One region of the Martinezella sp. CNPSo 3795 genome, then DNA from elsewhere that is predicted to be linked to it. Evidence: predicted binding sites of a transcription regulator. Region 1 holds the regulator's gene; each other region holds the start of a gene.
What was found. The regulator LexA, encoded in region 1, represses DNA repair genes until DNA is damaged. The targets are predictions, from matches to a motif close to TGTTCNNNNTGTGTTCNG.
Positions count from the first base shown of each region.

Region 1 (3,788 bases):
GAAGCAGGCAGGCTGTTTCGCCATCTGCTTTTTGCAGGCATGCTCCTTTGCCTGGGCATGGCGCTGGCGCAATGCGAGAGCTGGCGGGTTTCTACCGTCATGCTCGATTCGGCCGTGACCACGACCGTGACCGGTCAGATCGAACGACGGGAATCCTATGACAATGGACGCTGGCGCTATGTCGTTCGCGTCGAGGCAACGGAAAAGCCTTCTATTCGCCGTGCGCCCCAACGGGTCACGATTTTCGTGCGCAAGCAGGCGGAGCCGTTCGATTTGGGTGATCGGGTCCGGGGTAGGGCGCGCCTGACTCCTCCGGCAGGACCAGCGTTGACCGGTCTCAATGATTTCGCCTTCAGTTCTTATTTCAACGGTATCGGTGCGAACGGCTTTGCCTACGGAACCCCGGAATTGCTGTCGCCGTCCGGTGACAATGCTGCCGGCTCGTTATTGGATGCGGCCGATATCTGGCTCGCTGGCCTGCGCAACAGCATAGGTGACCGGATCAGGCAAACCTTGCCGGGAGATACCGGCGCCTTTGCCGCCGCCCTTGTCACCGATGAGAGACGCGCAATCTCCAAGGATACGACGGAAGCGCTGAGAATTGCCGGCCTGACCCATATCATTGCAATTTCCGGTCTGAACATGGCGTTGTCGGCCGGCATTTTCTACATCGGCCTACGCTACTTGTTCAGCCTGTTTCCCGGTGTCGCGCAGGCTTGGCCGACCAAGAAGTTCGCAGCCCTCGGCGCGCTTCTCACTGTAACGGCCTATTATCTCATCTCCGGCTTCGGTGTATCCGCCGAGCGTGCCTTCATCATGATGGCGATCATGCTCGTGGCCGTGCTTTTTGATCGACCATCCATCAGTCTGCGCAACGTCGCACTTTCTGCCATTGTCATTCTTGTACTGTCGCCGTCGCAAGTGCTCGGCCCGAGCTTCCAGATGTCCTATGCCGCAACGCTGGCGCTGGTGTCGGGCTATTCGCTCTGGAAACGGCGGCGGCATCGTGAAAACATCCTGCCGCGCCTTCGTGTACTAAGTCCGCTATTGTTCGTCACACGTTTCTTCGCAGGCGTGACGTCGACCTCGTTCATCGGTGGCGCATCGACCGCTATCTTCTCGATCGAGCATTTTCACCGGTTGGCGACATATGGGCTCGCCGCCAACCTTGCGGCAATGCCCGTCGTTTCTTTCATCGTTATGCCGTTCGGGATGATGGCGATGCTGCTCATGCCGCTCGGTCTCGACGGGCCTTTCTGGAAAGTCACCGGAGAGGGACTGGAACTCGTTATCATGATCGCAAGAACCGTAGCTGGTTGGGGAGGTGACATTACCTTCGGTCGCCAGCCGGCCTGGCTGATGCCCACATTCATTATCGGCTTCCTGATCATGAGCATATTGCGAACCCGGCTTCGCCATCTGGGCCTGCTATTATCGCTCTTGTCCATGGGCTTGGCGGCATTCGGATCTGGCGTACCGAAACCCGACCTGATGATCTCCGAAGATGGCGTCCTGGTCGCGTTGCGCCAGGACGATATACTCGCGACCAATCGCGAGAAACCGCAGGCCTTCATTTTCGAACAATGGCAAAAGGCACTGGTTGCGACGGACCATCAGCCTCCGACCATGCTCCCGGCTGACAGCCGACTTCCACAAATCGGCAAGGCAGATCGTTATAAGCGATTGAACAGTGAAGAACAGAAGGCGGTCCGCACGGCAATGGAGGAGGCCTTGGACCGTACCATGCAGGGCAGTTTTGCCTGCCAGAAAGGAGCATGGTGCGCGGCCATGCTTGAAAACGGCGCGATATTGGTCACTATCGAAAACGCGGCCTACCTGCCTGCGGCTTGCGACACGGGGAACATTATCGTGACGCCAATCCGGCTACGGCTCGACCATTGCCGTTCCGGAGCGATGCTCATAACCGGTGCGACATTGCGCAAAACAGGCTCCATCGAAATGGTGCTCACCGGAGACAAGCCCATCCTCTCAACCGCATTCGAGAACCCGCAGCGTCCCTGGACCAGGCATCGAACCTATGATTGGCGCACCGGCAAATTCGACGCGCCAATTGCGCCCACGTCACCCGCCATCGACAATTCACCGTTCAGTGATAGCGACGAATAAGGCCAACGAGCTTGCCTTGGACCTTCACGCGATCCGGTCCGAAGATGCGGGTTTCGTATGCCGGGTTTGCGGCCTCAAGCGCGATGGAAGCACCCTTGCGACGGAAGCGCTTCAGTGTCGCCTCTTCGTCATCGACGAGTGCAACGACGATATCGCCTGGATTGGCCGTCGTCGAATTGCGGATGATGACCGTATCGCCGTCGAAGATGCCGGCATCGATCATCGAATCCCCACGAACTTCAAGCGCATAATGTTCACCGGAGCCGAGCATGTCGGCGGGAACAGTGATGTCGTGCGTATTGTTCTGGATGGCCGAGATCGGAACACCGGCAGCGATCCGGCCCATTACGGGCACCGACGCCGAGCCATTGTGATCGTCATTTGCCACCTTCGACGGAGCGGGCGGGGCAACGGGCTGCGGCTTGCCAAGGCTGCCCTCGATAACGCTCGGCGAAAAGCCGCGGCGCTGCTGCAGGCTGGGATTATAGGCGTCGGGAAGCTTGATGACTTCGAGCGCTCTGGCCCGGTTCGGCAGCCGGCGGATGAAGCCCCGCTCCTCCAGCGCCGTGATCAGGCGATGAATACCGGATTTCGATGCCAGATCCAGTGCATCCTTCATCTCGTCGAAAGATGGCGGAACACCGGATTCCTTCATGCGTTCGTGAATGAAGAGAAGCAGTTCCTGCTGCTTGCGCGTCAACATCGTCTTGGAACCCCAGAATCAAGAAAAGCTGTGAAACAAATCCAGAACGGACACTATATGTTCCATATGTGTTCCGCAAGTGCTTAAATTTCGGTAAAGCCTTGTAGGGTCAGTTAAATAATTACGATTTACGAATGGACCGGCTCGGAACATCGGCGCGCTATATCTACGTTAACTTCCAGAAAAATAAGAAAAATGTCGTTCTACTCGCTTCCGCGACTTTGTCGTTCAGCCCGTGTGCCGAGCATTTGGATGAACGTGCCGCGCGGCTGCATGAGCCGGCCATGGCAGAGAATCAGCAATCACGTTTGCGAGATTGCCTTCGATCCATGTCGTGTACTCCGGGTGTTCATGCTTCCATCTTGAATTGCGCGGGCGATGGGCGCAAATCTGCTTCGGCAAGCAAACAGGAGAAGCCATGATTTCGTCTCCGCATCCGCTGGATCACCTCGTGCTGCCAACCGTCGACATCGCCTTGGCGCGCGAGCGCCTCGGCAAGCTCGGCTTTACGGTGGCTCCGGATGCGCGCCATCCCTTTGGCACACAGAATGCCTGCGTCTTTCTTGCCGATAAAACCTATTTAGAGCCTCTGGGCGTGGCATCGACGGAGCAGTGCGAAAAGAGCATCTTAGATGGCAACGTTTTCGTTGCTCGTGACCAGGCTTATCGCTTCCGGGTCGGCGAAAATGGCTTTTCGGCCGTGGTATTCGGTACGGATGATGCGGTGGCGGATGACGAGCGCTTCAAAGCAGCTGCGATTTCTGCGGGGCAGATGCTGGATTTCTCCCGTCCCATGAAGATGCCGGATGGGACGGAAACCACGGCCGGCTTTCGTCTTGCCTTCGCCGCCGATCTGCGCGCGCCGGATTTTCTCGCTTTCTGCTGTCAGCGCATCAATCCGCTGCCGGCTGACCGCAGCGTGCTCGAGCGTCACGAAAACGGCGTGACTGGTATCGCG
Region 1 covers NZ_JBXSOQ010000009.1:64,060-67,847, reverse strand. The annotation lists gene AC13QY_RS22845 (ComEC/Rec2 family competence protein) at 1-2,127, shown strand, start outside; gene lexA (transcriptional repressor LexA) at 2,108-2,830, opposite strand; gene AC13QY_RS22835 (VOC family protein) at 3,249-3,788, shown strand, end outside.

Region 2 (3,788 bases), on a different contig from region 1:
TCAACACATAGCTCGCCGGCACGGCAAGCCCGCAAATGGCACGGCGCATCGCATCGAGGCTTGCCTTGCGAATATCGGTCGTGTCGATACGGCCGGCACTCGACGAGGCGATGGACACGGTTGCCGTCGCCAGGATTTCGACGAACAGTTCCTCACGTCTAGCGGCTGTCAGCTGTTTGGAATCGTTTAGCCCGTTCGGGATACGCTCTGGATCGAGAATGACGGCGGCCGCCACGACCGGTCCGGCAAGTGGGCCTCGGCCTGCCTCATCGGCCCCGGCAACCGGCCAATGGCCGGCACGGCGCGCAATCAGTTCCAGCTCGAAAGTGGGGACGAGCGGAACATCCTCGAACAGCATTGGAGAATCGGGTGGTGCACGGCGTGACATGCGGCGAAGCTCGCACACCACCCGATCTCCTGCAAGCCCCCGGTGGATCATGGCGGCGAAGCCAGGGGCTTTTCCAGCGGGTACAGGGAAAACCCGCAGGGATCGTCAGAGCAGCGACAGCTGCACGCCGCTGCCATCCGGCGGCACGAACAGGTCGTCGCGTAGCGCAATATTGCGGCGTGTGAGCGCGAGCCGGCGGGTCGCCATCTCGAAACGGCGGCTGATCTGCCAGGCATAGGGTCCGGCACCCTTCATGCGCTTGCCGAATTCGGCATCGTAATCCTTGCCACCGCGCATCGAGCGGATCAGCGACATGACGTGACGATAGCGATCCGGATAATGCTGCAGCAGCCAGTCGCGGAAGAGCGGGCTTACTTCCAGCGGCAGCCGCAGGATGACATAGCTTGCCTCCAGCGCACCGGCCGCCTTGCCGGCGTCGAGGATACGCTCGATCTCATGGTCGTTGAGCGCTGGAATGATTGGTGCCACCATGATCGAGGTGCGGATCCCCGCCTCGCTCAAAGCCTGGATCGCCTCCAGCCGCCGCGGCGGCGTCGCGGCTCGCGGCTCCATGGTGCGCGCGAGCTTGCGGTCGAGTGTCGTCACCGACAGGCCTACGCGCACCAGGTTCTTGGCGGCCATCTCTTTCAGAATGTCGATATCGCGCATGATCAGCGCCGACTTGGTGACGATGGCAACCGGATGGTTCGCCCGGTTCAGCACTTCGAGAATCTGGCGCATGATCCGCCATTCCTTCTCGATCGGCTGATAGGGGTCGGTATTGGTGCCGATGGCAATCACCCGCGGCTTGTAGCCGGGCTTTGCCAGCTCACGCTCCAGAAGTTTGGCGGCATCCGGCTTGGCAAAGAGCTTCGATTCGAAATCCAGCCCCGCCGACAGTCCCATATAGGCATGCGTCGGCCGTGCGAAGCAATAGATGCAGCCGTGCTCGCAGCCGCGATAAGGATTGATTGATCGGTCGAAGGGAATATCGGGGGATTCGTTGCGGGTAATGGCCGTGCGCGGCTTCTCCACCTGCACTTCGGTTTTGAATGGCGGCAACTCTTCCCAGCTTTGCCAGCCGTCGTCGAAAGCTTCGCGCTGCTGCGGCTCGAACCGGCCGCTCGGGTTCAATCCGGCGCCGCGCCCACGCCGGCGCTCGACGTCGACCCTGAGACCGGCATCGGCGATCAAAGCATTGGCAACATCTGCCGTGTTGGCAGGCGCGAAAGCGGCCTGCCCTGCAAGGGACTGCTCGTTCATCGGTAGCTCCAGGGCGGCTCATGCCATCGCATGCCGCGTCTAAGATGATTAAATTCCTATCCGACAAATGAGAACATTGCAAGAACAAAAATCCGCGACCGTCATTTTCCATCTCATTCACGGGAGGTATTCGGCGGCGCCGGCCGTGAGAATTTCGGCCGCTTATGATGCTTTTCTTAAACGCTCGAGCCTGAGGGTTAGGTGCTGGCAATAAATTATGCGCCGCTCTATAAATGGGCAATGTTGACGGTCATCATCGAATGCCAGGATCACGAACCCGAGCTGGCGCAGACATTGGCGGCATTGGTGGCAGGAGCGGTCGAAGGGCTGGTCAGCGACGTGGTCGTGCTTGATCACGGTTCCAGGGACGGCACATCGAAGGTGGCCGATGCCGCCGGCTGCCGCTTTTATTCGCAGTGGGATATCAAGGATATATTGCGGTCTGCGAGGGGCGAATGGTTGCTGCTGATCGAGCCGGGCGCACGGCCGCAAGCCGGCTGGATCGATGAGATCGCCGAATATGTCTCGCTGAACAAGGTGCCGGCGCGCTTTACAGCATCGCGCGGCTATCGTCGCCCGTTTCTGAAGCGAATCGGCCGTCGTACGGCGCCGCTGGAACTGGGTTTACTGCTTTCCAAGCACCAGGCGATCGCCGTCGCCAGGTCGGGCATGGGGCTGGCGGAGTTCGCCAAGGGACAGAAGGGCCGACGGCTTTCAAGCGAGCTCATTCCGTCCTGGGTGGCACGCGCGGCGCGATAGGGCCTAGAGCATTTCCGCATTTCTTCGAATTGCAAAAACGCTCCATCTTTTTGTTTTTACGCAGCTCCGGACGCAAAATCGCTTCGCACTTTTGCTGGAACTGCTCTAGCGTTCCGCAGATTCCATTTGTAAACGCGCGAATAGCTGCGATAATTTGCATGTGGCGGCACCTTATGCGTGTCGCGTCAGGCGGCCGACCATGAAGATGCCGATATCAGGCGGAACTGGTCAGCGGAACTCTCCTTTTCTGCCGGGATTTCGGCGAAAGGAGGTGCGTTATGAAACGCACGATGCTCTACCGCCTCATGGCAACGATCTTCGTTGCAAGTGCAACTCTTTTCCCCGGCATTGCCGCCGCTCAGGTGACCTTGGCCTGCGCTCAACGCGTCGATATCGTCGCGTTTCTTGGCGACCATCTTTCGGAAAAGCTTTCGGCCGTCGGCAAGCTCGATCAGAGCACGATTGTTGAGATCTACGCCGCCGAGAGCGGCAACTGGACACTGCTGATGAGCGACGTATCCGGCCGGAGCTGCATCATTCTCACCGGCGATTCTTGGGAATCAATTCCTGTTCTGCCGAAGGCATGATCGACGCGCAATATCGCGTTGAGCAGAAGACCTATCTCGAGCCGGCGCCGCGCTTTAGATGCTCGTCGAGGCGCGGCATGATCTCCACGAAATTGCAGGGCATGTGGCGATAGTCGAGTTGCGCCTTCAAGATGCCGTCCCATGCATCCTTGCAGGCGCCAGGCGAACCCGGCAGTACGAAAATGAAGGTGGCATTGACCACACCGCCGGTCGCCCGTGACTGGATCGTCGCCGTGCCGATCTTGTCGTAGGAAATGCGATGGAAGACCTCGGAAAACCCATCCATCCGCTTCTCGAACAGCGGCTCCAGCGCCTCGGGCGTGACATCGCGGCCGGTAAAGCCAGTCCCGCCGGTGGTAATCACCACATCAATCGCATCGTCCTTCGTCCAGGCTTCCACCTGCGCGCGGATGCGCTCCTTGTCGTCTGGCACGATGGCGCGGGCGGCAAGCCTGTGACCCGCCTCTGCAATGCGGGCAACCAGCGTATCGCCGGATTTATCGTCAGCGAGCGTGCGTGTATCGGAAACGGTCAGCACGGCGATGCCGACGGGAATGAAGGATCTTTCGTTGCCTAACGCTGCCATCATGCCTCTCCCGCGATCGTTTCGGTTACCTGGAAATACCAGTCCGGCCGCTGCCTGTGAAGCGAAGCGGCGGCGGCCGTCGCCTGTTCGATATCGTTGAAAATACCGAAGCACGTCGCACCGGAACCGGACATGCGCGTCATGATCGGCCCCTGGCTTTCGATCAGGCCGGAGAGCGCTGAAATCTCACCGCAGATCGAGCGTG
Region 2 covers NZ_JBXSOQ010000008.1:155,944-159,731, forward strand. The annotation lists gene rnhB (ribonuclease HII) at 1-388, opposite strand, end outside; gene AC13QY_RS21760 (PA0069 family radical SAM protein) at 494-1,651, opposite strand; gene AC13QY_RS21765 (glycosyl transferase) at 1,892-2,410, shown strand; gene AC13QY_RS21770 (hypothetical protein) at 2,689-2,997, shown strand; gene moaB (molybdenum cofactor biosynthesis protein B) at 3,029-3,583, opposite strand; gene AC13QY_RS21780 (4-(cytidine 5'-diphospho)-2-C-methyl-D-erythritol kinase) at 3,583-3,788, opposite strand, start outside.
Region 2: a site for LexA is predicted at 1,721-1,738, ahead of AC13QY_RS21760 (PA0069 family radical SAM protein). Genes of this name have one in related genera too.

Region 3 (3,788 bases), on a different contig from region 1:
CTGCAGTGGAATCCGATCAGCGTCATAGTCGGCATCGTCGCGTTGGCGGCATTGCTGCTCTTGAAGCGATTGCCGGGCATTCCCGGCGCTTTCCTCGTGCTCGTCGCCGGCATCTTCACCTCCTATCTGTTCGGCTTGGAAGGCCATGGCGTCAAGCTGGTCGGCCCCATCGAGATCCTGCCGCAATGGCCGTCGCTGCCGGACGCCAACTGGACCGCCTATTCGCGGCTGGTACAGTTCACCGTGCCTCTGGTCCTCATCCTCTTTGCTGAGTCCTGGGGAACCATGCGAGCACTCGCCCTGCGTTATGGCGAGACGCTGGAGGTCAATCGCGAGCTTGGAGCGTTGGGCGCCGCCAATATCGCCAGTGCCGTCGTTCAGGGCATGCCAGTCGGCGCCGGTTTTTCCGCAGGCTTCGCCAGTGAGGCGGCTGGCGCGAAGACGCGAGCGACGACCGTTTTCGCTGCAATCGGCCTGGCGATCCTGATTGCCTGTGCGGAACCATTGGTGGCGCTTCTGCCAGAACCGGTGCTCGCCGCCGTCGTGATCGCGGCCCTTACGCATGCGCTTGACCCCAGCCCCATTCTGCGCCTGCGCCGCCTGCATCGCGATTTCTACGTGGCAGTGGGTGCCGCTGTCGGCGTGCTCGCCTTCGGCGTTCTCAATGGCATGCTGCTGGCGATCGCGCTCTCGCTTGCCGCCATGATGCATCGCCTGGCATCCCCGTATATCGCCCGATTGGGACGGCTCAACAACAGCCATGACTTCGTCGATGTCAGCAGGCATGACGATGCGTCCGAGATACCGGGCATTGCCATCTGGCGCCCCGGCGAAACCCTGTTTTTCGGCAATGCCGATACGATCTTCGGCGAGATATTGTCCGGCAGTCGCAACGAAGCCGGGTTGCAGGCAGCTATTCTCAGCCTGGAAGAAAGCTCCGATATCGACAGTACGGCGATGGACGCCTTGATGGAATTCGACAGCGCGATGCAGCGAGCCGGCCTCCGCGTCCAGTTCGCCCGCGTACATGACCGCGTTCGCGATCTCATGACGGTCGCCGGCATGGTCGACGTCGACAAGCGCTGCAGCTTCAGCGTCGATGATGCCGTTGCGGCTGTGATGGCTGAAGAGAAGCCTCCAACGGCTTAAAGAGGCCGCTCAATCATGTAAAGTCCAATAGCAGAGATGATCGTGCTTGGCCTCTCCCTGCAGGCTGTTGATAAGGACGAAGTCCCTGGCGGTCCAACTCACGGGTTCTGCAAGCATGATGTCGGGAACGAGATGGCCCTGATAGAGCAGCGTCATATGCGGCTCCACGGGCTTTTCCTTAGTTGGCATAATGCCCGTGAGCCGCATGGCATCGGCCAGTTCCTGATGGAGCGCTTTCAGTTCCGCATTGCCATCCTTGTTCCATAGGACAAGCGGGCGGTTATCGCCCTTGCCGAAGCTGACGGCTCGATCGAAGACGACGGGAAAGTGTGATTTCCTCACCCTCGAGGCAGCTTCCATTGCCGCAAATGCCACCTCCTCGGGCAAGCGGCGAAACGAGCCGATCGGGTAGAGCGTCACATGGAAGAGATCAGGCCGACGCGGCTTCGTGGAAAAGCGGTGCTGTCGGCGAAGATGTCCTGCAAGCTCATGACTGCGTGCGGCAATTGCCGCATCGGGCAGAATTGCGAAATAGAACTCGTTGACAGGCCCTTGATCGATGGGCGCTGGTGCCCGCATGTGTGATCCGCCTGCGAGATAGAGCGAAAGCTGCCCATTGTTCTTCATGGGTTTGCATCAAAGCCGTGTTGCTTTGCCTCCTCTTTTTTGACCGCGGCATCGTAGTGCATCGCGAACAGTCAATCAAGAACAAAGCAAGAACATTTAGAAAGATCACGGTTACAAGGGCCACAATCCTCGTTTCAAAAATGCGATCGAATAAAAGTCCTGTCTGATCTGTTCATTCCAAGCGGGGCTTGCTCTCCATTCTCTCCAACAAGGAATGACCGTCCATGTTTACCAGGGCCATCTTTTCAGCCGTATTTCTCGTCCTCATCGGGCTCGGCATTTCGGCTTGCTCTACGTCGGGAGATCACAATTCCGGCGGCGGTATGACGCTGAACGCGCCTCCGACTGGCGGCGGATATTGATCCCGTTCTGTCAATCGCCCTGAATCCGTTCGGCGGCCGTCAAAACGGTGGCAATTCTCGCTCCTCGCAAGAATCGGGTTGAATTCGAGGCTCCCGAGGACGATTTTCATGACAAGTGGAAACACGGGAGCTTTCGTCATGAACGAGACAAGGCAAAATTATCTGATCTTCGAAACCGCTGGCGGCTTCTGCGGCATCGCCTGGAACGAGGTCGGCGTGCTGCGCTTTCAATTGCCGACCAAGGATGCGGGCGCGACCGAACGCCTGCTTCTGCGGCGTTTGCCGAACGCGCAGCCCGGCGCGCCGAGCACGGAGATTGCGGGAGTGGTCGCCAAGGTGAAACGCTATTTTGCCGGTGAGGAAATCGACTTTTCCGACGTCACGCTCGATCTCGGCGAGCAGGACGCCTTCTTCAGGCAGATCTACGATGCCGCGCGACAGGTCGCTTGGGGGCATACGACGACCTACGGCACATTGGCCAAGCAGCTTGGCGCAGGGCCGGAAGCCGCGCGCGATGTCGGGCAGGCCATGGCGAAGAATCCGGTGGCGCTGATCATTCCTTGCCACCGCGTTCTGGCCGCAGGCGGCAAGATCGGCGGCTTTTCCGCACCGGGCGGCTCCAACTCCAAGGCTCGCATGCTGGAGCTGGAAGGCGTTCAGCTGGCGCCGCCGAAGCCGGTGCAGCAGTCGCTGGCGTTTTGAGCCAGTCGATCCGGGTGTGCGGCTAAAGCTGCCCGCCCCCTTCCTTCGGCTGACGGGCGCGGGAGAACAACAGTGTCTGCTTGTCATTGAGGCGCATTGGCTTCGGATCGCCATAGCCGGCTTTTTCGGCAACGCGGATCGAGGCCGCATTGTCGGGCGAGATCAGGCAGACGCTGCGGTCAAATCGCGGCTGTTGGTCGAGCCAGGCGACGGCGGCTGCCAGGGCTTCCGTCGCAAAGCCTTTGCCATGCGCCCACGCGGCCAGTGCCCAGCCGGCCTCTGGAATACCCTTGATTGGCGGTTCCATCACCCTGTGAAAGTCGGCAAAGCCGAGATCGCCGACATAGCGGCCGGAGGATTTTTCGCGGATTGCCCAATAGCCATGCCCGAGCAGCGGCCACAGACCATGATAGGACAGCATCCGCATCCACGACTCCCTGGAAGTGGAGACCACATTGCCGAAAATATGCCTCACGACCAGCGGATCGCTCCACATGCCCGCAAGCGGCTCGAAGTCATCGACCGTATGTCCCGTCAGGATAAGCCGTTCGGTTTCCAGTCGCGGCGGAGAAAGCGTTACTTCCATGAAGGCAGACCTCTGGTTTAGCTTTGGGCATTCTGCTGCAGGCGCTCCGCAAGCGCATCCAGATCGGGCAGAAACCAGACCTCGCGACCCCTATTGGATTCATAGACGAAATCGCGCAGGGCATTACTGTCCGCGATCCATCCGGAGACGTCGCCGAGAATGATGAGCTGCGAACGATAGTTGACGAATTTCTGGATGATTGCGCCGGCAATGCGGGTTGAGAGCCGGAAAAACTCCTGGCTCAGCCGTGATGTCGGAACGACCACCAGCTGTGCTTCAGCGTCCCATGCAGCGCTGACCCAGTCATTCACATCCCTTTCGCTGGCGAGGAGGGGACCGTCGTCATCGCCGATAACGACTTT
Region 3 covers NZ_JBXSOQ010000005.1:393,218-397,005, reverse strand. The annotation lists gene AC13QY_RS17655 (SulP family inorganic anion transporter) at 1-1,149, shown strand, start outside; gene AC13QY_RS17650 (2'-5' RNA ligase family protein) at 1,159-1,776, opposite strand; gene AC13QY_RS17645 (hypothetical protein) at 2,001-2,138, shown strand; gene AC13QY_RS17640 (methylated-DNA--[protein]-cysteine S-methyltransferase) at 2,277-2,840, shown strand; gene AC13QY_RS17635 (GNAT family N-acetyltransferase) at 2,863-3,426, opposite strand; gene AC13QY_RS17630 (DUF4180 domain-containing protein) at 3,444-3,788, opposite strand, start outside.
Region 3: a site for LexA is predicted at 1,854-1,871, ahead of AC13QY_RS17650 (2'-5' RNA ligase family protein). Genes of this name have one in related genera too.

Region 4 (3,788 bases), on a different contig from region 1:
AGCGTTTCCGTATCGAGGTCGTTGGTCGGTTCGTCGAGCAGAAGCACGTTGCCGCCGGACTTCAGCATCTTGGCCAGGTGCACGCGGTTGCGCTGGCCGCCAGAGAGACTGCCGACCTTCTGCTGCTGGTCGCCGCCCTTGAAGTTAAAAGCGCCGCAATAGGCGCGCGAGTTCATGTCGAACTTGCCGAGCTTGATGATTTCGGCGCCGCCGGAGATTTCCTCCCATACCGTCTTATTGCCATCAAGCGCGTCGCGGCTCTGGTCGACATAGCTGAGATGCACCGTCTCGCCGATGCGGATCGAGCCGGAATCCGGCTTTTCCTGACCGGTGATCATCTTGAACAGGGTCGTCTTGCCGGCGCCGTTCGGCCCGATGATGCCGACGATGCCGCCGGGCGGCAGCTTGATCGACAGATCGTTGATCAGGGTGCGGCCTTCGAAACCCTTGGTGATGCCCTCCATCTCGATCACCACCTGGCCGAGACGCTCGCTGACCGGAATGATGATCTGCGCATCACCAGGACGCTGATTTTCAGCAGCATCGACCAGCTGTTCGTAAGCGTTGATACGCGCCTTGGACTTGGCCTGACGAGCCTTGGGGCTGGAGGCGATCCATTCCTGTTCGCGGCTGATCGCCTTCTGGCGGCCAGCTTCTTCGCGGGCTTCCTGCAGCATGCGCTTGGCCTTGGCCTGCAGATAGGCGGAGTAGTTGCCTTCGTATGGAATGCCGCGGCCGCGGTCGAGTTCGAGAATCCAGCCGGTAACATTGTCGAGGAAGTAGCGGTCGTGGGTGATCATCATCACTGCACCCGGATAGTCGCGCAGGTGCTTTTCCAGCCAGGCAATGGTCTCAGCGTCGAGATGGTTGGTCGGTTCGTCGAGCAGCAGCAGGTCCGGCTGCGAGAGAAGCAGGCGGCAAAGTGCGATACGGCGGCGCTCACCGCCGGAAAGGCTGGTGACTTCGGCATCGCGCGGCGGGCAGCGCAATGCGTCCATCGCCATTTCCACCTGGCTTTCCAGATCCCAGAGGTTCTGGCTGTCGATGATGTCCTGGAGCTTGGCGCCCTCTTCCGCCGTCTCGTCGGAATAGTTCATCATCAATTCGTTGTAGCGATTGAGGATTTCGGTTTTCTTGGCAACGCCTTCCATGACGTTTTCGAAAACCGTCTTGTTGGGATCGAGCTGCGGCTCCTGCGGCAGATAGCCGATGGTGGCGCCTTCGGCCAGCCAGGCTTCGCCGGTATATTCCTTGTCGAGGCCGGCCATGATGCGCAGCACGGTCGACTTACCTGCACCGTTCGGACCGAGAATACCGATCTTGGCATCGGGGTAGAAGGAGAGATGGATATTCTCGAGAATTTTCTTGGCGCCATAGGACTTATTCAGACCGGCCATATGATAAATGAACTGACGTGCCATAGCTTGGGTTGCTCCACGGACGAATAGCGTTGCGAGTTGTGCCGCTATGTAGGGGAAACCCCGCCCTCGGGCAACGGCGAAACCTCGTCCGAGGGCATTATCCGCGTCAGAAAAGCCGTATTTTCTCAGAAGCCGGCCGCGTCCACCACGCCCCGGTCGCAGCCGAAGGAGGTGCTGCCGGCACCTTGGATCAGTTTGGCGAGCCGCGGCTCACTGCCTTGTTGCGGATCGATCGCATCCTCCGAGAGGCCGATGGTCAGCTCTGAAATCATCCTGACATCGCCAACACGGCGGCAGCTCATCTTGATGCGCGCATTGGCGCCCTCGCCGAAACTCTGGTCAAAAGCAGCCTTGATGCTCTCGGCATCCAGCTCCTTGCCGATATTTTGCGCGAAGAGATCGCGCACAGCAGATGTATTGAGCTCGGCGATCAGGCCAGCGGCGATGGAGAAATATTGATCCGCACTCAGCCTCGTGCAGGTGCCGTGCTTGATCCATTCATGCCGTTCCAGGCCGGATTGGGTTCCCGGCATTACCTTATCGAGCTTCACCTTCACGTCTTGGGAAAGCTGTACCGCCGGCAGGTCCTTCCAGTCACGGCCACGATCCGCCTGTTTCAGATCCTCGGAAACATCGCAATATTCCTGCCGCATCGGCCAGAGACCATGCAGGGAGAAATTCGTCGCGTCATGATTGTTCGACGACTGGTTTCGGCATTCCGCCTTCTTCTGGTTCGTCTGACAAAATGCCGGCTCCCAGCTTGCCGCCAGGATAAAGCGCGTCCGTCCACGGCTATGCTCCTGCGACATAGCGCTTGCCGCCGCCCCGACCGAAACGAGCACAACCGTAAATACCCGAAGCCACTGCTTCATGCGTACCTCCAACTAGAACATTATAGGAACAAATAAGCAGTTTGAGCGAGCGGGCGCAATCCTGAATCGCAGCGCTCGGAAAGATTTATTTCTGTGAGCTTTACCACCTATCCATTGCAATCGGGCGGATGATAACCTCTCGTCCAACTGGGGAGGAACGAATATATGTTCGCCGAGACGAAGCGCCTGAAAAGTCCGACGGGCGCAACCCTTGCCTACCATCATTTGCCGGCGGCAACCGATGCTCGCGGCGTCCTGCTGATATCGCACGGTCTTGCCGAGCATTCCCGCCGATACGAGGCCTTTGCCGATGCGATGGCAGGCCAAGGCTTCCATGTCTATGTCCACGATCATCGCGGCCATGGCGAGACCACCGCCCCTGACGCGCCGATCGGCCGCTTTGCCCAGAGAAATGGTGTCGAACAGGTGATCACCGATGTGCTCGCCATGCGCGAGCTTGCCGCAAGTACCCATCCCGGCCTGCCGATCATCCTGTTCGGGCATTCCATGGGTGGATTGATCAGCCTGAACGCGGCCGTCACGCATCCGGACAAGTTCGATGCGGTCACCGTCTGGAATTCCAATTTTAATCCAGGCCTCGCCGGCCGCGCCGCCCAGCTCATCCTGAAAACGGAGCGCATGTTCAAGGGGTCGGACGTCCCGAGCGGGCCGCTGCCGAAACTGACCTTCGGCACCTGGGGTAAATCGATCAGCAACCGTCGCACGGATTTCGACTGGCTCTCGCGTATTCCTGGGCAGGTGGACAAATATATCGCTGATCCGCTTTGCGGCTTCGATGCCTCGGTCTCGCTCTGGCTCGACCTGTTCGAACTTACCTTCCGCGCACCACAGAAGGCGCATCTCGATCGTCTCCGCCGCGATATGCCGATTCATCTCGTCGGCGGCGGCAAGGATCCGGCAACCGAGAATGCGAAAGCGATTTCCTGGCTGGCAAAGCATTTGAAAAAAGCCGGCTTCTCTCGTATCACCACCGAGATCTATCCCGACATGCGGCACGAGACGCTCAACGAAATCGGTGCCGAGGACGCCATCTCCCGCTTTGCCGACTGGTGCAGAACGGTGGTGGTAAAGACCTGATTCTCAAGGAAATTCTGCAATGAACACCTCCAGCGGCTCCTCGGTCCGATTGCCGCAATCGGAGCTGACCTTCGGCCTGTCGATGATGTTTCTCTCCGTCATCCTCTCACCGGTCATTGATATCTTCTCCAAGCTTGCCGCAGCCACCATCCCACCCGGCGAAGTGACGGCCGCCCGTTTCATTTTCCAAGCCCTCTTTGCGTTGCCGATAATGGCGATGCGCTGGCAGTGGGGCGTTTGGACGTGGCGACGCAGCGGCGTTCATGCTATACGCGCCGCCATGCTCACGCTGTCCATGGTGTCGTTCGTGACCACGCTGCAGGTGATGGAAGTCGCCGATGCCATCGCCATCTTCTTCGTCGAGCCGATGATGCTGACAATCCTCAGCAGTATCTTC
Region 4 covers NZ_JBXSOQ010000004.1:43,710-47,497, reverse strand. The annotation lists gene ettA (energy-dependent translational throttle protein EttA) at 1-1,421, opposite strand, end outside; gene AC13QY_RS13600 (ribonuclease T2 family protein) at 1,547-2,293, opposite strand; gene AC13QY_RS13595 (alpha/beta hydrolase) at 2,459-3,391, shown strand; gene AC13QY_RS13590 (DMT family transporter) at 3,411-3,788, shown strand, end outside.
Region 4: a site for LexA is predicted at 2,307-2,324, ahead of AC13QY_RS13600 (ribonuclease T2 family protein). Genes of this name have one in related genera too.